Regions from separate parts of the Acidovorax sp. GW821-FHT09A11 genome, predicted to be linked through region 1. Evidence: predicted binding sites of a transcription regulator. Region 1 holds the regulator's gene; each other region holds the start of a gene.
The links. The regulator sigma-54, encoded in region 1, starts transcription at its own class of promoters, with help from an activator protein. The targets are predictions, from matches to a motif close to TGGCANGNAANCTGCTTT.

Region 1 (5,342 bases):
CGGCCCGCGGCACCGGCCGCGGCGATGCGTTCGCCGTACGGGGGGTTCAGGAGCATCACGCCGGGCTGCTCGCACGGCGGCATGCGCTGCAGCGCATCGCCTCCGCGCAGCTGCACGGCGCCCGCCACGCCGGCGCGCTCGGCATTGCGCTCGGCGAAATCCACCATCCGGAAGGCGACGTCACTGCCGAAAATAGGTACAGCGCTTGTCTGTATTGCGCCTTCAGCTTCATTTTTAATAGCAGACCAGACATGGGCCTGGTAGGGCAGCAGTTTCTCGAACGCAAAGCGGCGCAGCCTGCCCGCCGGAATGCGGCAGGCGATCTGCGCGGCCTCGATGGCGATGGTGCCGCTGCCGCAGCAGGGGTCGTACAGCGGCTGGGGGTTGTCGCCGTGGGGGTCCCAGCCGCTGGCGGCGATCATGGCAGCGGCCAGGGTCTCCTTCAGCGGGGCGTCGCCCTTGTCCTCGCGCCAGCCGCGCTTGAACAGCGGCTCGCCCGAGGTGTCGATGTAGATGGTGGCTTCGTCGGTGGTCAGGTGCAGGTGGATGCGCACGTCGGGCCACTGCGTGTTCACGTCGGGGCGCACGCCGCTCTTGGCGCGAAAGCGGTCGGCCACCGCGTCCTTGACCTTGAGCCCCGCGAAATTGAGGCTCTGCAGCGGGCTGTGCTGGGCGGTCACCTCGACCTTGAAGGTCTGGCGCGTGGTGAACCAGATTTCCCAGGCCACGTCGCTGGCGGCGGCGTAGAGGTCGTTCTCGGAGCGGTACGGGCGGTGCGCCAGCTGCACCAGCACGCGCTGGGCCAGGCGGCTGTGCAGGTTCAGCAGCAGCGCGTCGCGCCACGAGGCGCGCAGCAGCACGCCGCCCCGGCCCACCAGCAGATCCTGCCCCGTGAGGCCGGTGATGCCATGCACCTCGTCGGCCAGGAAGCCCTCCACACCGGCGGCGCAGGGGAGAAAAAGTTGGAGTTGGTTCATGACGATGGTGAGGATACGCGCTCGGAAAGTGCGTGTGAATCCGGCGTGCCGGCACGGGCCAGCAGCAACTGGCGGATGGAGTCCGGGATCGGCGCCACCTTGCGGCCGGCCTTGCCGATGAAAACGATGCCGATCTTGCCGCGCGCCACCTCGCGGCCCGAGGTCTTCTCGGTCATGCAAAAGACCAGGTCGAACCCATAGCGGTTGAAGTCCGCAGGCGCCATCTCCACGCGCATGGTCTCGCCGTGGAACCCCTCGGACTTGTACTGCGCCACGATGTCTCCGACCACGATGGACAGCCCGCCCACGTCGGCCTCGGGGTAGCCGAGTGACTGGAAAAACCGCACCCGGGCCTCGGACACGAGGCTCAGCAGCTGCGCGTTGTCCAGGTGCCCGCCCTGGTTGACGTGGCTGATGTAGATCTGCATTTCGGTGGCGAAACCGAAGTGCGCGGGAAGGTCGAAGACGATGCGGGCCATGGACGGGGTGGCGAAGTGAGAGGGAAAGACGGCAACGGAGCGGAAAAACGGGCCACCAGGCGCATGCGCCGTGCACGCGCTCGCAAGGCGCCTACAGCGCCTTGCGCAGATTCGCCGGCGCGATCTTGAGCGCCTCGCGGTACTTGGCGACGGTGCGGCGCGCGCACTCGATGCCCTGCTCCTTGAGCATCTCGGCGATCTGGCTGTCGGACAGCGGCTTGGTCGGGCTCTCGGCGGCCACGAACTGCTTGATGAGGGCGCGCACGGCGGTGCTCGACGCATTGCCGCCGGTCTCGGTGCCCAGGCCCGAGCCGAAGAAGTACTTGAGCTCGTAGGTGCCGATGGGCGTGGCCATGTACTTGGCCGTGGTCACGCGGCTGATGGTGGACTCGTGCAGGCCCAGCTCGTCGGCGATGTCGCGCAGCACCAGCGGGCGCATGGCGAGTTCGCCGTGGGTGAAGAAGTTCTTCTGCCGCTCCACGATGGCGCGCGAGACGCGCAGGATGGTGTCAAAGCGCTGCTGGATGTTCTTGATGAACCAGCGCGCCTCCTGCAGGCGCTGCTGCATGCCCTGGTGGCCCTCGCCGCCCTTGTGGCCGCGCAGGGCGCCGGCATAGATGTCGTGCACGCGCAGGCGCGGCATCACGTCGGGGTTGAGCTGCACGATGAAGTTGTGCTGCCCGTCGCGGCCATTGGCGCGCCCGGCCTTGCGCACGATCACGTCGGGGATGATGATGTTGCGCTCCACGTCGGCGAAGCGGCGCCCCGGGCGCGGCTCCAGCCGGGCGATCAGCGCCATGGCGGCGCGGGTGCGCTCCTCGCTGTCGCCGCAGGCCTGCGTGAGGCGGCGCACGTCGCGCCGCGCCAGCATCTCCAGCGGCTGCTGGCACACGCGCAGCGCGGTCTGCACGGTGTCGGGGTCGATGTCGCTGTCCTCGTCGGCGGCCAGCGCCTTGAGCTGCAGCGTCAGGCACTCGGCCAGGCCGCGCGCGCCCACGCCCACGGGCTCCAGGCTCTGCAGCAGCCGCTGTGCCACGGTGAAGCGGTGCACCAGTTCCTCGATCTGCTCCAGGTCGTCGGGCCCGGCCAGGCTGATGGCCAGCTCTTCGAGCGGATCCTCCAGGTAGCCGTCGTCGTTGAGCGATTCGATCAGGAAGCGCAGCGCGGCGCGGTCGATCTCGGACAGGCGCAGCGCCAGCGCCTGTCGGTGCAAAAAGGCGGTCAGCGATTCGTGCGTGCGGGCCAGCTCGGTGGCGTCGGCCTCGTCGCCTTCGGCGTCGTTGCGGTTGCGGGCGGGGGCGTCGCCGCCCCACTCGGCGTCGTTGGGCGCCATCTCCACCGTGCCGTCGCCGCTCCAGTCGGGCTCGTCGGCGCCCGCGCTCGGAGTTTCAGCATCATTTTGAGCCTCAGCGCTGGTACTGCTTGCGCTGGTAGCTCCTGAAAAAATAGCATCATCCGCGCTGTAGTCGTCGGCCTGGGCCGGCGTATCGGCGGCTTCCAGGCCAAACTCCTCGCGCGGCGCCTCGTCGGCGTTGCGTTCGAGGAACGGGTTTTCGTCAAGCATCTGCTCGACTTCCTGCGAGAGTTCCAGCGTGGACAACTGCAGCAGCCGGATGGACTGCTGAAGCTGGGGGGTCAATGCAAGATGCTGCGAGACGCGCAGCGAGAGTCCAGGTTTCATTGATTGAGCGCCGCCGGGCCGCCCCAAGGCGCGAACGCCCCCTCGGGGGGCAGCGAACCACGCGCAGCGGGGAGCGTGGGGGTACCGTACCGCGCCGCCGGGCCGCCCCAAGGCGCGAACGCCCCCTCGGGGGGCAGCGAACCACGCGCAGCGGGGAGCGTGGGGGCACCGTACCGCGCCGCCGGGCCGCCCCAAGGCGCGAAGGCCCCCTCGGGGGGCAGCGCAGTACACGAAGTGACAAGCGTGGAGGCCATGTCTACATGCGGAAATGTTCGCCCAGGTACACCCGGCGCACTTCGGCGTTGTCCACGATCTCGGACGGCGTGCCCTGGGCCAGCACCTGGCCATCGCTGATGATGAAGGCGTGGTCGCAGATGCCCAGCGTCTCGCGCACGTTGTGGTCGGTGATGAGCACGCCGATGCCGCGCGCCTTGAGAAAACCGATGATGCGCTGGATCTCGATCACGGCGATGGGGTCGATGCCCGCAAAGGGCTCGTCCAGCAGGATGAAGCGCGGCTGCGTGGCCAGCGCGCGGGCGATCTCGACGCGGCGGCGCTCGCCGCCCGACAGGGCCATGGCGGGCGAGGCCCGCAGGTGGTCCACGCGCAGCTCCTGGAGCAAGGCCGTGAGACGCTCTTCGATGGCCTCGCGCGACAGCGGCTTGCCGTCGTCGTCCGCGCGCTGCAGCTCCAGCACCGCGCGCACGTTCTCTTCGACCGTGAGCTTGCGGAAGATGGAGGCTTCCTGCGGCAGGTAGGACAGCCCCAGCCGCGAGCGGCGGTGGATGGGCATGTGGGCCACCGAATGGCCGTCGATGCGGATGTCGCCCGCGTCGCTGCGCACCAGGCCCACGATCATGTAGAACGAGGTGGTCTTGCCCGCGCCGTTGGGCCCCAGCAGGCCCACGACCTCGCCCTTTTGCACGACCAGCGACACATCCTTGACGACCTTGCGGCTGCCATACGACTTGGCCAGGTGCTGCACCTCCAGGCGGCTGCCCGCCTGGGTGTCAGGACCGGGGCTGACGGGCTGCGCGCTCACTTGGAGCCGCCGCCAAGGCTGTTGCTGGGGCGCAGCACCGGCGCCGATGCCGGGGGCGCGGCCTCCGGCGCGGCGGTACCGGCGGGCGGGTCCTTGGGCGCGAGCACCGCCCGCACCCGGCTGCCGGGCGCGGGCGCATCGCCCGCCGCATTGGTCGCGGGGGTGCGCTTGCCGTCCACGGTGAACACATCGGTGAGGTTGTTGTAGACGATCACGGCGCCGGTGATCTCGTCGCTGAGGACCGCCCCGCGGTAGCGGCGCAGTTCGGCGCGGGTGATGAAGCGCACGTTGTCGGCCTTGCCGTCGTACTCGATGACTTCGCTCTCGCCTTCGATGAACTCGTCCGGCGCGCCGGCCACGGTATCGCGCTTCTGGCGGAAGAAGGCCCGCTTGCCCGCCTCGGCCGTGACCACGCCGTACTGGTAGCCGTCGGCGTCCTGGCGCACGTCCAGCCGCGCGCCGCGCAGCACGATGGAGCCCTTGGTCATGACCACGCGGCCCGAGAACACGCTGGTCTGCTTGAGCTCATCGTGTCGCAAGGCGTCGGCCTCGATGTTCATGGGCTTGGCGCGGTCGGCCTTTTCGGCGTGCGCCGCGCCCAGATGGCAGGCCAGGGCGACAAGCAGGAGGTGGGGGAGGATGCGGTAGTTCATAGGGCACGAATCTTGCAGGTCATTGTAGCCACCCCACGGCGCGCGCCATGAAAAAAGCCCGCATCCGCGGGCTTCTTCTTGGGACATCCGAGGCCGTCGGCGCTTGGAAGCCGACGCCTGCACCCGTGGAGCCGGCGCTGCCGGGCCGCCGGGTGCGTTCCCCTTGGCAGGAAGGCGGCTCACGAGGGCCACGCTTCCTTCAAGGAGGCGTCACCCCTTTTTCGCCGTGGCGGCCAGGTGCTCCACCACCTGCAGCACGTTCTGCATGTTGCCGGCCATGGTGCCATCGGTGTAGTACTTGCCGGCCACGCCCATGGAAGGCACGCCTTCCACGCCATACGCGTCCTGCAGCTGCGACGCACGGCGCACCTGGTTGGACACGGTGAAGGAGCCGTAGACCTCCTTGAACTTGGCGGCATCGACCCCCTGCTGGGTCACCCAGGCCAGGATTTCGTCGTCCTTGGCCAGCTTCTGCTTTTCCACATGGATGGCGCGGAACACCTTGGCGTG
Region 2 (5,342 bases), on a different contig from region 1:
TCAACGGGCTGGACGCCGCGCAGCGCGAGCAGAACGTGCTGTTCGTCACCGAGCGCGCCGTGTTCCACCTGACCACCGAGGGCCTGGAGCTGACCGAGATCGCGCCGGGCATCGACCTGGAACGCGACGTGCTGGCGCACATGGGGTTCAAGCCCCTGATGCGCGATGTGAAGATGATGGACCCGGGCCTGTTCCGTGCCCAGTGGGGCGGGCTGGCGCAGGCAATGGCCGCCAAGGCCGGGTCCGCTGCCTGATACGGAACGGAGCAACCCTGCGCGGGCTCTCAGGAGGCGGGGTCCGGCGAATAGACCTTCTGCAGCAACCGGATCAGCGTCTTGCGCTCGGCGGCGGTCAGGCCCGCCGTGGCGTCCACTTCCAGCTGGGCGGCGGTCTCCTCGGCCTGCGCGGTCAGCTCCACCCCCGCGGGCGTGAGGTGCACGCCCATGGCGCGCCCGTCGCTGGGGTGCGGGCGGCGCTCGATCAGCCCGCGCCGCTCCAGCGCGGCGATCAGCCCCACCAGGTTGGGCGGCAGTACATTGAGCGTGGCGCACAGCTGGCGCGAGGTGATGCCCGGGTTGTGGGCCACCAGCGACAGCACGGAAAACTCCACCACCTTCAGGCGGTACACCGCCATGCGCTCCATGAACACCTCGATGACCGCCAGCGACGCACGGCGCGCGTTGTAGCCCACCAGCGTGCGCAGGAAGCTGGTGTCCACGGCCTCCGGCGTGGAGAGCGCGGTGGCGGGGGGCGGTGGGTTTTTGAAGGGGCGGGCGCTGGACATGGGGCGATGGTTGCCGGAGCAAGGTCGGGTTTGGCGACGCATCGGGCAAGACCACTTTCTGACTCCCTTTCGCCGCTGCCGCTTATTTTATATACATCTTTTGCTATTAAAAATATAGCTATATCGAGAAATCGAAAAACGCGGCTCCACCCGCCTCAAGCGGGGCTGCGCAGCACGCGGCGGTATTGCACGGCCTCGGCCACATGGATGACCTCGGTGGTGGGCGAGCCCGCCAGGTCGGCGATGGTGCGCGCCACCTTCAGCGCACGGTGCGTGCTGCGGGCCGACCATCCCAGCCGCGCGGCGGCGGTGTTCAGGAATCTGGCGGCCGCATCGTCCAGCCGCAGGTGCGTGTCGATCTCCTGGCCCTGCAACGCCTGGTTGGCCTTGCCCTGCCGCGCCAGCGCCAGGGCGCGGGCATGTTCCACCCGCCCGCGGATGGCGGCGGTGGGCTCGCCCGCGGGGGCCTGCACCAGTTGCTCGGCGGGGAGGGCGGGCACCTCCACATGCAGGTCGATGCGGTCCAGCAGCGGGCCGCTGAGCTTGCCCTGGTAGCGGTTGATCTGGTCGGGCGTGCAGCGGCACGCGCGTTGCGTGGACCCGAGAAAGCCGCACGGGCAGGGGTTCATCGCCGCGATCATCTGAAAGCGCGCGGGGAAGTCCGCGCGCTGCGCGGCCCGCGAGATGGTGATGTGGCCCGTCTCCAGCGGCTCGCGCAGCGCCTCGAGGGCGGCACGGGGAAATTCCGGCAGCTCGTCGAGGAAGAGGACGCCGTGGTGGGCCAGCGAGATTTCGCCCGGCCGGGGCGGCGATCCACCTCCGACAAGGGCCACCGCGCTGGCCGTATGGTGGGGCGTGCCCGTGGGCCGCTGCCCCCACAGTTCGGGGCGGAACCGCCCGGCCAGGCTGGCGATCGCTGCGCTCTCCAGCGCCTCGTCCACCGTCATGGCCGGCAGCAGCCCGGCAAAGCGCAGGGCCAGCATGGACTTGCCCGAGCCCGGCGGGCCGGCCATCAGGACACTGTGGGCTCCGGCGGCCGCGATCTCCAGCGCGCGCTTGGCCGTGGCCTGGCCTTTCACGTCGGCCATGTCCAGGGAGGCGGCTGCGGCCGCCATCGGCGTGGCTTGCAGGCGGGTCCAGCCATCGTTGTCCACGGAGGCATCGCCCGCCGCGGCGTTGCCCGGTGGCAGGAAGGCGCGCACCACGTCCAGCAGGTGCCGGGCGCGCACCACCTGCGCGGCGGGCACGAGGGCGGCCTCTTCGGCGCTGCCGGGCGGCAGCACCAGCACGGCGCTGATCTGCTGCGTCTGCAGCGCGAGGCTCGTGGCCAGCGCGCCGCGCACCGGCCGCAGTTCGCCCGACAGCGACAGCTCGCCCGCGAATTCGTGCCCCGGCAGGCGGGCGCCGTCCAGCTGCCCGCTGGCCGCCAGGATGCCCAGCGCGATCGGCAGGTCGAACCGGCCGGAATCCTTGGGCAGGTCGGCGGGGGCGAGGTTGACGGTGATCCGCTTGTTGTGGGGGAACTCCAGCCCCGCGTTCTGCAGTGCCGACCGCACGCGCTCGCGCGCTTCCTTCACTTCCACTTCGGCAAGGCCCACCAGGGTGAAGCTGGGCAGGCCGTTGGCCAGGTGCACTTCGACAGTGACGGACGGCGCCTGCAGCCCCAGAAGGGCGCGGCTTTGCACCAAAGCAAGACTCATGAAGCGATTCCTCCCCAGATGGGTGCGTTTTATGGCGTTCCCGCGCGGGCCCTTGGCGCCATGCACCAATAGCGTGCGTATGGCCGTGGCACGGTGCTGATGCCCACTGTACCGGGGATCGTTGTAACGCGAAGCAACGGCGCGCGCGGATGTATTGCGCCGCGTGGCACGGTCCGTGCTTAAAGCGCTCGTCCCTACTTTGTCCAACCGGAGGAAACATGACCCGCGCCATCATCAAGACCCTGGGCGTTGCCCTTGCAGCATCCCTTCCCCTGCTGGCCAGCGCCCAGCTCACCGGCAACGTCAGCCTGACCACCAACTACAAGTTCCGTGGCCAGGACCAGGACGCCTCCAAGGCCAAGGCCCTCAAGCCCGCGCTACAAGGCGGTTTTGACTATGCCTTCGGCGAATCCGGCTGGTACGTGGGTAACTGGAATTCCAGCGTGGACTGGCTGGCCAACAACTCGCTCGAAGCCGACCTGTACGGCGGCTACAAGTTCAAGGCCGGCGGCGCCGACCTGGACCTGGGCGCGCTGACCTACATCTACCCCGGCAATGCCAACGGCAACACCACCGAGCTGTATGGCGCGGCCACCATGGGCCCCTTCACCGCCAAGTATTCGCACACCATCTCCAAGGACTACTTCGGCTGGGCCGGCGCCAAGTCCGGCTCGGGCCTGAAGGGCCGCAACACCGGCTACCTGAACCTGGCGTTCGCCCAGGAAGTGGCTCCCAGCGTCACCCTGAAGGCCTCGGTGGGCTTCACCCGCTTCGCCAGCGACATCAAGGACCTGGGCGTGCCCAACTACATGGACTACAGCGTGGGCGGCGCGTATGACTTCGGCAGCGGCCTGTCGCTGGGCGCCGCCGTGGTGGGCGCCAACAAGAAGGCCTTCTTCGGCCACGTCAACAAGTCGCGCGTGATCGTCACGCTCACCAAAACCCTGTAAGCAAGTCTCGATGGGCGCCGGGTGCGCCCATCGTCGGAGGAACCAAAATGAAAATGGTGACAGCCATCATCAAGCCCTTCAAGCTCGACGAGGTGCGTGAAGCACTCTCGGACATCGGCGTGCAAGGCATCACGGTGACCGAGGTCAAGGGCTTCGGCCGCCAGAAGGGCCACACCGAGCTGTACCGCGGCGCGGAGTACGTGGTCGACTTCCTGCCCAAGGTCAAGATCGAGGCCGCCGTGGCGGATGACCTCGTGGACCGCGTGATCGAGTCCATCGAAAGCGCCGCGCGCACCGGCAAGATCGGCGACGGCAAGATCTTCGTGACCCACCTGGAGCAGGTGGTGCGCATCCGCACTGGCGAAACCGGCAAGGAAGCCCTGTAAGGGCCCGGCCGCATCACACCCAAGAAGAGAAACGCCATGAAAAAACTGCTTGCTTCCTTCATTCTGGGGCTGGGCCTGCTGACCATGGGCAACCTGTCCCTGGCCCAGGCGCCCGCCGCCTCCGAGCCGGCCGCCGCCGCGCCCGCTGCGGCGGCCGCTCCCGCCGCTGAAGCCCCTGCGGCTGCCCCTGCTCCCGCGGCCGCCGCTGCAGCCGCTGCACCGGCCGCCGCCGAAGCCCCCGCTCCGGTCCCCAACAAGGGCGACACCGCCTGGATGATGACGTCCACCATCCTCGTGATCCTGATGGTCCTGCCCGGCCTGGCGCTGTTCTACGGCGGCCTGGTGCGCAGCAAGAACATGCTGTCCGTGCTGATGCAGGTGATGGTCACGTTCTCGCTGATCGTGGTGCTGTGGTTCATCTACGGCTACAGCCTGGCCTTCACCGAGGGCGGCGCCTTCATCGGCGGCTTCGACCGGCTGTTCATGAAGGGCATCTGGGACAACGCCGCCGGCACGTTCGCCAACGCCGCCACCTTCAGCAAGGGTGTCGTGATTCCGGAAGTGGTGTTCGCCGCCTTCCAGGCCACGTTCGCCGGCATCACCTGCGCCCTGATCGTCGGTGCGTTCGCAGAGCGCATCAAGTTCAGCGCCGTCATGATGTTCATGGTGCTGTGGTTCACCTTCAGCTACCTGCCGATCGCCCACATGGTGTGGTTCTGGATGGGCCCCGACGCATACGCCTCCAAGGAAGTGGCCGACGCCATGACCGGCAAGGCCGGCCAGATCTGGCAGTGGGGCGCGCTGGACTTCGCCGGCGGTACCGTGGTGCACATCAACGCCGCCGTGGCGGGCCTGGTGGGCGCGTTCATGGTGGGCAAGCGCATCGGCTACGGCAAGGAAGCCATGGCGCCCCACAGCCTGACGCTGACCATGGTCGGTGCCTCGCTGCTGTGGGTGGGCTGGTTCGGCTTCAACGCCGGCTCCGCCCTGGAAGCCAACGGCTTTGCCGCCCTGGCCTTCATCAACACGCTGGTGGCCACCGCCGCCGCCGTGCTGGCATGGTCCATCGGTGAAGCGCTGATGCGCGGCAAGGCGTCGATGCTGGGTGCGGCGTCGGGTGCCGTGGCCGGCCTCGTGGCCATCACGCCCGCTGCCGGCAACGTCGGCATCGGCGGTGCGCTGGTGATCGGCCTCGTGGGCGGCTTCGCCTGCCTGTGGGGTGTGAACGGCCTCAAGAAGCTGCTGGGCGCGGACGACTCGCTCGACGTGTTCGGCGTGCACGGCATCGGCGGCATCGTGGGTGCCCTGCTGACCGGCGTGTTCAATGCGCCTGGCCTGGGTGGCCCCGGCTACGTGGCCGACTGGGTGACCGCCACCATGGTGACCTCCGCCGACTACTCCATCGCCGCCCAGGTGTGGACCCAGACCAAGGCCGTGCTGCTGACCATCGTGTGGTCGGGCGTGGTTTCCTTCGTGGCCTACAAGATCGTCGACCTGACGGTGGGCCTGCGTGTCTCGGAAG
Region 3 (5,342 bases), on a different contig from region 1:
CAGCATGGCGGCCAGGTAGAACTTGGCCATGCGCTGGCTCAGCATGCGCTGGCGGCCCGCAACGTTGACCAATTGGCCCACGGGCTTGCCCAGCGCGGCTTCGTACTGCGTGGTGCCCTGATGGGCCAGGGCCAGCACCTTGGCATCGGCCTGCAGCATGGCGCTGGCGTTGTCGGCGGACGAGGTTTCGGCCGCCAGCGTGACCTTGTGGGCGGCCCAGGCGGTTTCCAGCTTCACATAGGTCTCGCGGATGGCGGGCGAGGGCGCAAAGGCCTTGAGCTCCGCCAGCTGGCGCTCGAACAGCGCGATGGACTGGCCCAGCACCTGGCGCGCCGTGGGCGTGTCGGCCTTGTGGGACAGGGCCAGCCAGGCCTTGCCCACGCGCTGGCTCAGCATGCGCTGGCGCCCGGCCTTGTTGATGGCGTCGTTGAGGTCGGTGACCTGGGCGTGGGCGTTGCCCAGCGGGGCCAGGGCGCCGCAGGCCGCGGCGGTCAGGAGGGTTCTGCGTTGCATGGGATGTGCTCCGTGGGGACTCAGGCGCCCAGGGGGGCGAATTGGCGGGTGTCCACCGCCGCCTTGTCGAACTCGAACCAGGGGTCGGGCTCGCCGTCGAGCGCGAACTGCAGCTGCTCCCACAGGGCCTTGCGGCCTTCGTGGTCTTCGAGGATGCGTTTTTTGACGTAGTCCAGGCCCACGCGGTCCACGTAGTGCACGGTGCGTTCCAGGTACCAGCCCTCCTGGCGGTACAGCTCGCAGAACGCGCCCGTGTACTCCAGCACTTCCTCGGCGGTCTTGAGCTTGGTGAAGAAGTGCGCCACCTCGGTCTTGATGCCGCCGTTGCCGGCCACGTACATCTCCCAGCCCGAGTCCACACCGATGATGCCCACGTCCTTGATGCCGGCCTCGGCGCAATTGCGCGGGCAGCCGCTCACGGCGAACTTGACCTTGTGCGGGGCGTACATGCGCCACATGGCGCGCTCCAGGTCCTTGCCCATCTGCGTGCTGTCCTGGGTACCCATTCGGCACCACTCGCTGCCCACGCAGGTCTTCACGGTGCGCAGGGCCTTGGCGTAGGCGTGGCCGCTGGGCATGCCGATGTCCTTCCACACATTGACCAGGTCTTCCTTCTTCACGCCCAGCAAATCGATGCGCTGGCCTCCCGTGACCTTGACGGTGGGGATCTTGTACTTGTCCACCGCGTCGGCGATGCGGCGCAGTTCGTCGGCCGTGGTCTCCCCCCCCCACATGCGCGGGATGACGCTGTAGGTGCCGTCTTTCTGGATGTTGGCGTGGCTGCGTTCGTTGATGAAGCGGCTTTGCGGGTCGTCCTTGGCCTCCTTGGGCCAGGTGCTGATGAGGTAGTAGTTGACCGCAGGGCGGCAGCTGGCGCAGCCGTTGGGTGTCTTCCATTCCATGAACTTGAACACGTCGGCGATGGTCACCAGCTTGGCTGTGCGGATCGCATCGCGCACGGCCTGGTGGCCGTGGTCGGTGCAGCCGCACATGGCCTTGGTCTTGGGCGTGGCGCTGTAGTCGCCGCCCGCTGTGAACATGATGATCTGCTCCACCAGCCCGGTGCATGAGCCGCAGGAGGCGCTGGCCTTGGTGTGCTTGCGCACTTCATCCAGCGTGAACAGGCCTTTTTCCTTGATGGCCTTGCAGATGGAGCCCTTGGTCACGCCGTTGCAGCCGCAGACCTCATCGCTGTCCTGCATGGCGGCAGCCTTGCTCTGGCCCTGGTGGCCGGTGTCGCCCAGATGCGATTCGCCGAACATGAGCTTGTCGCGCAGGTCGGTCACGCTGCGGCCGTCGCGCAGCAGCTTGAAGTACCAGCTGCCGTCCACCGTGTCGCCATACAGGCAGGCGCCCACCAGCTTGTCGTCCTTGATGACGAGTTTCTTGTACACACCGCCGAAGGGGTCGCTCATCACGATTTCCTCGGTGCCTTCACCGCCCTGGAAGTCGCCGGCCGAGAACAAGTCGATACCGGTGACCTTGAGCTTGGTGGAGGTCAGCGAGCCCTGGTAGCGGCCGATGCCGAACTCGGCCAGGTGGTTGGCCAGCACCTTGCCCTGCTCGAACAGCGGGGCCACCAGGCCATAGGCAATGCCCCGGTGCGCGGCGCATTCGCCCACGGCGTAGATGCGTGCGTCGGTGGTGGTCTGCAGCGTGTCGCTCACCACAATGCCGCGGTTCACGTGCAGACGCATCTTTTCAGCCAGCGCGGTGTTGGGACGGATGCCCACGGCCATCACCACGAGGTCGGCGGGCACCTCGGTGCCGTCCTTGAATTTCACACTGGCCACGCGGCCATCGGCGTTGCCCACGAGTTCCTGCGTCTGCGCACCGATCAGGAACTGCATGCCGCGCTGCTGCAGCGAATCCTGCAGCATCTTGCCCGCCACGTCGTCCAGCTGGCGCTCCATGAGCCAGCCCGCCACGTGCACCACGGTGACCTGCATGCCGCGCTTCATGAGGCCGTTGGCGGCCTCCAGGCCCAGCAGGCCGCCGCCGATGACCACGGCGTGTTTGTAGGTGGCGGCGGCGTCGATCATCGCCTGGGTGTCGGCGATGTCGCGGTAGGCCAGCACACCCTTCAAGTCCTTGCCCGGCACGGGCAGGATGAACGGGTTCGAGCCGGTGGCCATGATCAGGCGGTCGTATTCGGCGGTGATCACATCGCCTGCGGCACTGGTCGCGCTGACCACGCGGCGCACGCGGTCCACGTCGGTCACCGTGAAGCCGGTGTGCAGCGTGATGTGGTTGTCGGCATACCAGGACCAGTCGTTCAGAATGATCTCGTCGATGGTCTGCTCGCCGGCCAGCACGGGCGAGAGCAGGATGCGGTTGTAGTTGGGGTGCGGCTCGGCGCCGAACACCGTGATCTCGTACAGATCGGGGGCAATCTTGAGCAGCTCTTCCAGCGTGCGCACACCGGCCATGCCGTTCCCCACCATCACCAGCTTGAGCTTTTTCATCGTGACTCCGTCCGTTGCGCCGCCGGGGCGGCGCGAAAAACAAAAAAGGCGTCCACACGATGCTGCTTCGAATGCGATTCGAAACGGCATGTGGGGACGCCTTTGTCCGTACAACTCCTCGGTGCGCCATTGCACGGCTGAATTGCGGGACCCCGCAGGGTCGTTGCCTACGTTAAGCAATGCTTGTGCCAGTCGCCCTGCACGCATCTGGGGCGCGGGCTGGCGCCGGGCCCGGAGAATGGGGCAGGCCGGGGCCGGACCCGTGCCGCCCCGCGCACCCGGCGGGCGCGGCATGCACCACCTTGGGCATGAAACCTGCATGGAGCTGGTGCATGAGTTTTGAACTGGACTTTGGCTACACCTCGCAGGCCGGGCGCAAGGCGTTGAACGAGGACTTCGCCGCGCTGGTGTCCGGGCAGGGGCGCGAGCGCGAGCGGGGTGCCATCGCCGCCATCGCCGATGGCGTGAGCACGGGCGGCAACGGCCGCGAGGCCGCCCAGACCACGGTCAACACGCTGGTGAACGACTACTTCGCCACGCCCGACACCTGGGACACCACGGTGGCGCTGGACCGCATCCTGTCCGCCCACAACGGCTGGCTCGCGTCCATGAACCGGCGCCGCCAGCCCGCGGTGGGGCTGACCACCGTGACCGCGCTGGTGCTGCGCGGCCAGTCGTACACGCTGGCCCATGTGGGCGACACGCGGGCCTACCTGCTGCGCGGCGGCCGGCTGCAGCAGCTGACCGCCGACCACGTGATGTCGCAGCACGACTTCGCCCACCAGCTCACCCGCGCCATGGGCCTGGATGACCATGTGGTGGTGGACTACAGCCAGGGCGAACTGCACAGCGGCGACCTGTTCGTGCTGCTCTCCGATGGCGTGCACGGCAGCCTTCCCGTGCGCGAACTGCGCCAGCTGCTGCGCCAGGGCGGGCCGGCGCAGGCCCTGAGCGACGGGCTGGTGCAGGCCGCGCTGCGCCGAGGCAGCAGCGACAACGTGACCGCGCTGATCGTGCAGGTGCAGGGCGTTCTGGAGGCCACGCTGCAGGATGAATCCCGCCGTGCGCAGGACCTGCCCGTGCTGCCCCTGCTCAAGGTGGGCGACACCGTGGATGGCCTCACGGTGACGGCCCTGGTGGCCGACAGTGGCATCCACCGCATCTACCAGGTGCGCGACGGGGCCACGCAGCGGCTGTATGCCCTCAAGACCCTGCTGCCCGCGCGCGCCCACGACGCGCAGGAGCGGGCCACGCTGGCGCACGAGGCCTGGGTGGCGCGGCGCATGCAGTCGGGCCAGGCCGCAGCCCATCTGGCGCGGCTCAACGACTGGCCATTGGGTGCCACCGGCACGGGCGACGGCGCGGGGGCCAGCGCGTTTTACCTGCTGTACGACTGGCATTCCGGCGACACGCTGGGGCAGCGCCTGCGCCACCGCCAGCACCTGGCCGTGGGGCAGGCCGTGACGGTGACCGTGCAGGCCGCGCGCGTGCTGGGCTGGCTGCACCGCCAGGGCGTGGTGCACCGCGACATCAAGCCCGACAACCTGCACCTGGGCGACGACGGCGTGCTGCGCGTGCTGGACCTGGGCGTGGCCCTCTCGGGCCGCGAGCCCGAGGCCACGCGCCGCCTGCACGCGGGCACCCCCAGCTACATGAACCCCGAGCAGTGGCCGGGCTACGAACGCAACGGCGATCCCGCCGGCCAGCTGCCCGACGCGGGCAGCGACCTGTTCGCGCTGGGCGTCACGCTGTACCAGCTGCTCAGCCACGGGCGCCTGCCCTATGGCGAGGTGGTGCAGTACCAGCTGGGCCGCTACCACCGCGACCCCGTGGCCCCCAGCCGCCACAACCCGGGCGTGCCCATCTGGCTCGACCAGATCGCCCTGAAGGCCGTGGCGCGCCACCGCGCGCAGCGCTTCGAGACGGCGGAGGAGCTGCTGCTGGCCCTGGAGCGCGGCGCGTCGCGGCCCCTGTCGGCCCCCGGCCCCCAGCCCCTGATGCAGCGCGATGCCACGGCCCTGTGGAAGATCGCGCTCGCGGTGAGCGTGCTGGTGAACCTGCTGCTGATCTACTGGCTGCTGTTCCTGCCCCGGTAGGGGGCGGCAATGGTGGTTGCTTGCTATTGAAAACATAGCTGCTGGCGCTGATGGAGAAAGCGCCAGGGCCTGTTTCTCCTTCAAGATAACATCGAGGTGGTGCGCGGCCACTGAAGTCGCCCCGGCCCCTGCGGGGATGCCGGGCAGGGGCTTTTCCTTTCGGGCGGCCCGTGCCCGCACCCCCGGGGGCAGGCACAAGGCAAGGCCGCAACGCCTCAGGAGGAAGTCCTGGCCCGTCCGCCGCGTTCGGCCCAGGTCCGCGTCCAGC
Region 4 (5,342 bases), on a different contig from region 1:
GCCACCGACGATTTCAACGGCGGCAGCAACGAGGGCGTGGGCTACTTCGAGGTCAACCAGAAAAGCGGCTGGCGCTGGAACACCGCCAAGGCCTTCCTGCGGCCCACCTGCTACGGCCGCCCCAACTTCGAGATGTGGACCAGCGCGCAGGCCGCCAAGCTCCTCATCGAGACGCAACCCGACGGCAGCAAGCGCTGCACGGGCGTGCAGGTGTGGGACGGGCATGAGATGGTCACGGCCCGCGCCACGGGCGAGGTCATCCTGAGCGCCGGTGCCGTCAACTCGCCGCAGCTGCTGCAGCTCTCGGGCATCGGCCCCTCCGCGCTGCTGCGCCAGCACGGCATCGACGTGGTGCACGACCTGCCCGGCGTGGGCGCCAACCTGCAGGACCATCTGCAGATCCGCGCGGTGTTCAAGGTGGGCGGCGTGCCCACGCTCAACACCATGGCCAGCTCGCTCTGGGGCAAGGCCAAGATCGGGCTCGAATACGCGACCAAGCGCAGCGGTCCCATGAGCATGGCGCCCTCGCAGCTGGGCGCCTTCACGCGCAGCAGCGCCGACCAGCCCTGGCCGAACATCGAGTACCACGTGCAGCCGCTGTCGCTCGACGCGTTTGGCGAGCCGCTGCACAGCTTTCCGGCCTTCACGGCCAGCGTGTGCAACCTCAACCCCACGAGCCGGGGCACGGTGAACATCAAGAACGCCGACTTCAAGGCCGCACCGGCCATCGCGCCCAACTACCTGAGCACCGCCGAAGACCGCCAGGTGGCGGCCGACAGCCTGCGCGTCACGCGCCGCATCGTGGCCCAGCCCGCGCTGGCCAAGTACCGGCCCGAGGAATGGAAGCCCGGCGTGCAGTTCGAGAGCGACGAGGACCTGGCGCGCCTGGCCGGCGACATCGCCACCACCATCTTCCACCCCGTGGGCACGACGAAGATGGGGCGGGATGATGACCCGATGGCCGTGCTGGACTCGCAACTGCGCGTGCGCGGCATTGCGGGCCTGCGGGTGGTGGATGCGGGGGCCATGCCCACCATCACCAGCGGCAACACCAACTCGCCCACCCTGATGCTGGCCGAGAAGGCGGCGGAGTGGATCATCCAGGCGCGGCGCACGGCATAGGCGTGGGTACCATCGCGCCCATGTACTCCTCCACCTTCATCTTCGCCACCAAACAGTTCGACGACGCCTTCCACCGCCTGGACGAGGCGATTGCCACCGCCGCCCGCTCCATCGACGGCTACCTGGGCGAGGAATCGTGGGAGGACACGGGCAAGGGCCTGGTGTCCAACGTGTACTACTGGCAGTCGCTCGAGGCCCTGCAGGCATTGATGCAGCACCCCGCCCACCTGAAGGCCAAGGCGGCGCAAGCGCAGTGGCTCAACGGCTACCAGGTCGTGATTGCGCAGGTGCTGCGCACCTATGGCGACGACAAGCTGGCCGGGCTGCTGCCCACGGCGGGCCTGTTCGTGCAGGGCGCGGCAGCGCACTGATATGGATCCCGCCCACGCGCGGGCCCCACGGCCGCGGCGCGGTCAGCGGATTCCCCCGACATACCGGGGCACCTCGGGCGCGGGCTCCGGCGGGGGCGGCGCCATGCGCTGGCGCACCGCCTGGGTGGCCACATCCAGCAAGGGGCGGCGCGGGGCGGGCGGTGGCGCGGCATGGATGGCCTGGTCCAGGCGGTCCGCCCATTCGCTGAGTTCGGGCGCGTTGTCCTCCTGCGCGCGCTGGCGCGCGAACCGGACGATCTCCAGCGCGTACTCGGCGTTGGCCGCCATCCACTCGGTGTCGGTCACGCGCCCCGTCTTGCGGCGCAGCAGCACATGCAGGTGGGCGGCAATGGCGAGCTTGTCGGAATCGGGCATGGTCGGCTCCTTACTGCATTTCAGTCATCCATTGCGCTGCGCACAACCCGCGGCGAATGAAACCGGTGCGGCCCAGGCGCGGGCCGCCGCGCTGGCTGCGCCCCCCGGCCCGCATTGCGCGGCGGTGCGAGAGCGGGGGAAGGCCCGCAGGGCCTCGGGAGAGCGGGCTTCATTCAGCCGCCCAGGTGTTCGCGGTGCTGGGCGATGTCGAGCCCGGTCTGCTCGCTCTGCGCATCCACGCGCACGCCCATCGCAAAATTGATGATCCACAGCAGCGCGGCCGTCACCACCAGGCTGTAGGCCATCACGGCGCCCACCCCGATGGCCTGGGTGAGCAGGCTGCCCTGCACGCCCCCCACGGTCTTGCTGGCCAGCACCCCCGTGAGCAGCGAGCCCACGATGCCGCCAATGCCATGCACGCCAAACACATCCAGCGAATCGTCGGCACGCAGCAGGCGCTTGAGCCCCGTGGCGCCCCAGTAGCATGCCAGCCCGGCCACCAGGCCAATCACCACCGCCGAGCGCAGCGTGACGAAGCCTGCGGCGGGCGTGATCGCCACGAGCCCCGCGACCAGACCCGAGCACAGCCCCAGCAGCGAAGGGCGCCCGCGCACCACCCACTCGCCCAGCATCCAGGACAGCGCACCAGCGGCGGCGGCCAGGTGCGTGACCGCCATGGCCAGGCCCGCCCGGCCATCGGCCGCCACGGCCGAGCCCGCGTTGAAGCCGAACCAGCCCACCCACAGCAGGCCCGCGCCCGCCATGGTGAGCCCCAGGTTGTAGGGCTCGAAGGGCTCGCGGCCATAGCCCGTGCGGCGGCCCAGGAACCACGCGCACACCAGCCCCGCCACGCCCGCGTTCACGTGCACCACGGAGCCCCCGGCGAAATCCAGCGCGCCCATCCGCGCCAGCCAGCCCCCCGGCTCCCACACCCAGTGCGCCACCGGGGCATAGACCAGCAAGGTCCACAGGCCGATGAAGATCAGCATGGCGGAAAACCGCATGCGCTCGACGAACGCGCCCACCAGGAGCGCGGCCGTGATGATGGCGAAGGTGAGCTGGAACATGGCGTACACCGATTCGGGAATGTGCGGCGCGACATGGCTCACGGCGAGCTTGCCGCCCGCCAGGTCGAAGTCCAGCCCCGTGAACCCCGCGCGCTCCCAGCCGCCCACCCAGGCGTTGCCGGGCGTGAACGCCAGCGAGTAGCCCGCCCCGAACCACAGCAGGCTGACCAGCGCCGCGATGGCGACCACGCTGGCCATGGTATTGAGCACATTCTTCTTGCGCACCATGCCCGCGTAGAACAGGGCAATGCCGGGCAGCGTCATCAGCAGCACGAGCGCCGTGGAGGTCATCATCCAGGCGGTGTCCGCCGCGCTGACGGCGCCGTGCGCCACCAGGCCAGGGCGCGCCAGGGGCGCGGCGGGGGCCGCCGCCACCTCGGGCACGGCCTGCGCCAGCGCGCTGGCGCACAGCCCCAGACCCAACGACACGACCGCGATGAACCGGTGGTTGACTGCCCGCATGAAGGCTCCCTTTCGCAAATTGTTACAAGCGCATTGCATGAGCCGTGCCAACCCGCGAACCCCGATTCGTGGCCCCGCGCGCGGTTTTCCCGCCCCACAACGGGGGCGGGAAACCCCCAATGCACCAGTGGGGTGCAGCCGTTACAGTTGCAGCACTCGAAAGCGCGCTTCGGTGTGCCAAGCGAGGGGCCCGAGGAGACATCCTTTCTACCAATAACCAAATTTCAAGCACCCAACGAGGTGCGTTTTTTTTCAGGCGCTGGCGATCCCAGCGCCTTTTTCTTGCCCGTTCGTCGCCGGGCCCGGTGCGCTGGTCTCTGTATCTGTTCCTAAATCCATAGCAGGCTGGGTGCGAAAATACTGCGATGGAATGGATTTTTATTACCCTGGCCTCGCTGCTCGCGGGCTTCGTGGACGCCATCGTGGGTGGCGGCGGGCTGGTGATGGTGCCGGCGCTGTTCGCGGCTTTTCCGGGGGCGCCACCGGCCACGCTGCTGGGCACCAACAAGGCCGCCTCGGTGTGGGGCACGGCCATGGCCACCTGGCAGTACAGCCGCCGCGTGCAGATCCGCTGGCCGGCGATGCTGCCGGCCGCGGCGGCCGGTTTCGCCGGCTCGTTCGCCGGCGCCTGGGCGGTGACGGTGATGTCGGCCGACTTCCTGCGCAAGCTGCTGCCCCTGGTGCTGCTGGGCGTGCTGGCCTACACGCTGGCCAAGAAGGAACTGGGGCGGCACCATACGCCGCGCTTCGCGGGCCGCGCCGAAGTGCTGGCGGCCTGCCTGATCGGCGTGCTGATCGGTTTCTACGACGGGTTCTTCGGCCCGGGCACCGGCAGCTTCTTCGTCTTCCTGTTCGTGCGGCTGCTCGGCTACGACTTTCTCAATGCCTCGGCCTCGGCCAAGCTGCTCAATTGCGCCACCAATGTCGCCGCCATCGTGCTGTTTGCCGCCAAGGGCCACGTCTGGTGGCACTTCGCAGTGACGCTGGCCGTGGCCAACGTCGTGGGCAGCCTGCTGGGCACGCACCTGGCGCTCAAGCACGGCACGGGTTTCGTGCGCGGCATCTTCATCGTGGTGGTGAGCACGCTGATCCTCAAGACGGGGTACGACGCGTTTCTTCGGTAACCCCCTGAGTCGCCTTCGGCGCCTTCCCCCTGAAGGGGGACGCCCCCAGCGCGGCGGGGCGGCCCTTGCGCGGGGGCACTGGTCTGGCTCGCGCCGGTAGCGCAGACCGGGCCCTGTAGTCGGGGGCCCAGCCCCTGCGTCCGGTTGGGGACGCCGCTCTAAACCTGTTGTGAATTGGCACACAACGGGGCTTTGAGGGTTGTCCGCAGGCCCAAGGAAAAAATTCGCATATTTATAATCGTTACTACTTGATGACGGCAGGCTTCGCGTTTCGCGATGCCTGTGCATCCGATCCACCAGCCTCCGGCCTGCTACCCGCATGCCGGATTTTTTGTACCTGAAATACCCCCGACAGGACCCATCCCATGAAATTGTTCAAGGCTGTTGCCACCGCCCTCGCGCTCTGCGCCGCATTCGCCGCCCAGGCCCGCACGCTGGACGAGGTCAAGAAGGACGGCAAGATCCTCATCGCGACCGAGGGGCAGTTCGCTCCGTTCAATTTCTTCAACGGCACCACGCTGACCGGCTTCGAGGTGGAGACGGCCGAACTGGTGGCCAAGAAGATGGGCCTCGCGATCCAGTGGAAGACCCTGGGCTTCGATGCGCTGCTCACCGGCCTGCGCCAGGACCGCTGGGACCTGGTGATCGCCTCGCACGGCATCACCGAAGAGCGCGCCAAGGCCGTCACCTTCACCGACCCGCACTACTGCTCGGGCGGCATGATCATCGCCATGGACCCCGCCATCAAGAGCGCCAAGGACCTGGCGGGCAAGGTGGTGGCCGTGCAGACCGGCACCAGCTACCTCGAGAACGTGCAGAAG

Region 2: a site for sigma-54 is predicted at 2,649-2,666, ahead of AC07PV_RS09430 (TorF family putative porin). Genes of this name have one in related genera too.
Region 3: a site for sigma-54 is predicted at 3,152-3,169, ahead of nirB (nitrite reductase large subunit NirB). Genes of this name have one in related genera too.
Region 4: a site for sigma-54 is predicted at 3,430-3,447, ahead of AC07PV_RS09055 (ammonium transporter). Genes of this name have one in related genera too.

Annotation. Positions count from the first base shown of each region.
Region 1 is NZ_JBWKPS010000007.1:218,769-224,110, forward strand. Features, by position in the region: gene AC07PV_RS18990 (THUMP domain-containing class I SAM-dependent RNA methyltransferase) at 1-977, opposite strand, end outside; gene AC07PV_RS18995 (acyl-CoA thioesterase) at 974-1,456, opposite strand; gene AC07PV_RS19000 (RNA polymerase factor sigma-54) at 1,548-3,137, opposite strand; gene lptB (LPS export ABC transporter ATP-binding protein) at 3,394-4,179, opposite strand; gene lptA (lipopolysaccharide transport periplasmic protein LptA) at 4,176-4,832, opposite strand; gene AC07PV_RS19015 (thiol:disulfide interchange protein DsbA/DsbL) at 5,043-5,342, opposite strand, start outside.
Region 2 is NZ_JBWKPS010000003.1:387,891-393,232, reverse strand. Features, by position in the region: gene AC07PV_RS09445 (acyl CoA:acetate/3-ketoacid CoA transferase) at 1-254, shown strand, start outside; gene AC07PV_RS09440 (MarR family winged helix-turn-helix transcriptional regulator) at 284-784, opposite strand; gene AC07PV_RS09435 (YifB family Mg chelatase-like AAA ATPase) at 940-2,484, opposite strand; gene AC07PV_RS09430 (TorF family putative porin) at 2,703-3,434, shown strand; gene glnK (P-II family nitrogen regulator) at 3,482-3,820, shown strand; gene amt (ammonium transporter) at 3,857-5,342, shown strand, end outside.
Region 3 is NZ_JBWKPS010000002.1:726,260-731,601, reverse strand. Features, by position in the region: gene AC07PV_RS07455 (type IV pili methyl-accepting chemotaxis transducer N-terminal domain-containing protein) at 1-513, opposite strand, end outside; gene nirB (nitrite reductase large subunit NirB) at 534-2,978, opposite strand; gene AC07PV_RS07445 (bifunctional protein-serine/threonine kinase/phosphatase) at 3,311-5,074, shown strand; gene AC07PV_RS07440 (MFS transporter) at 5,290-5,342, opposite strand, start outside.
Region 4 is NZ_JBWKPS010000003.1:308,755-314,096, forward strand. Features, by position in the region: gene AC07PV_RS09040 (GMC family oxidoreductase) at 1-1,122, shown strand, start outside; gene AC07PV_RS09045 (antibiotic biosynthesis monooxygenase family protein) at 1,143-1,493, shown strand; gene AC07PV_RS09050 (hypothetical protein) at 1,536-1,868, opposite strand; gene AC07PV_RS09055 (ammonium transporter) at 2,042-3,397, opposite strand; gene AC07PV_RS09060 (sulfite exporter TauE/SafE family protein) at 3,763-4,521, shown strand; gene AC07PV_RS09065 (ABC transporter substrate-binding protein) at 4,887-5,342, shown strand, end outside.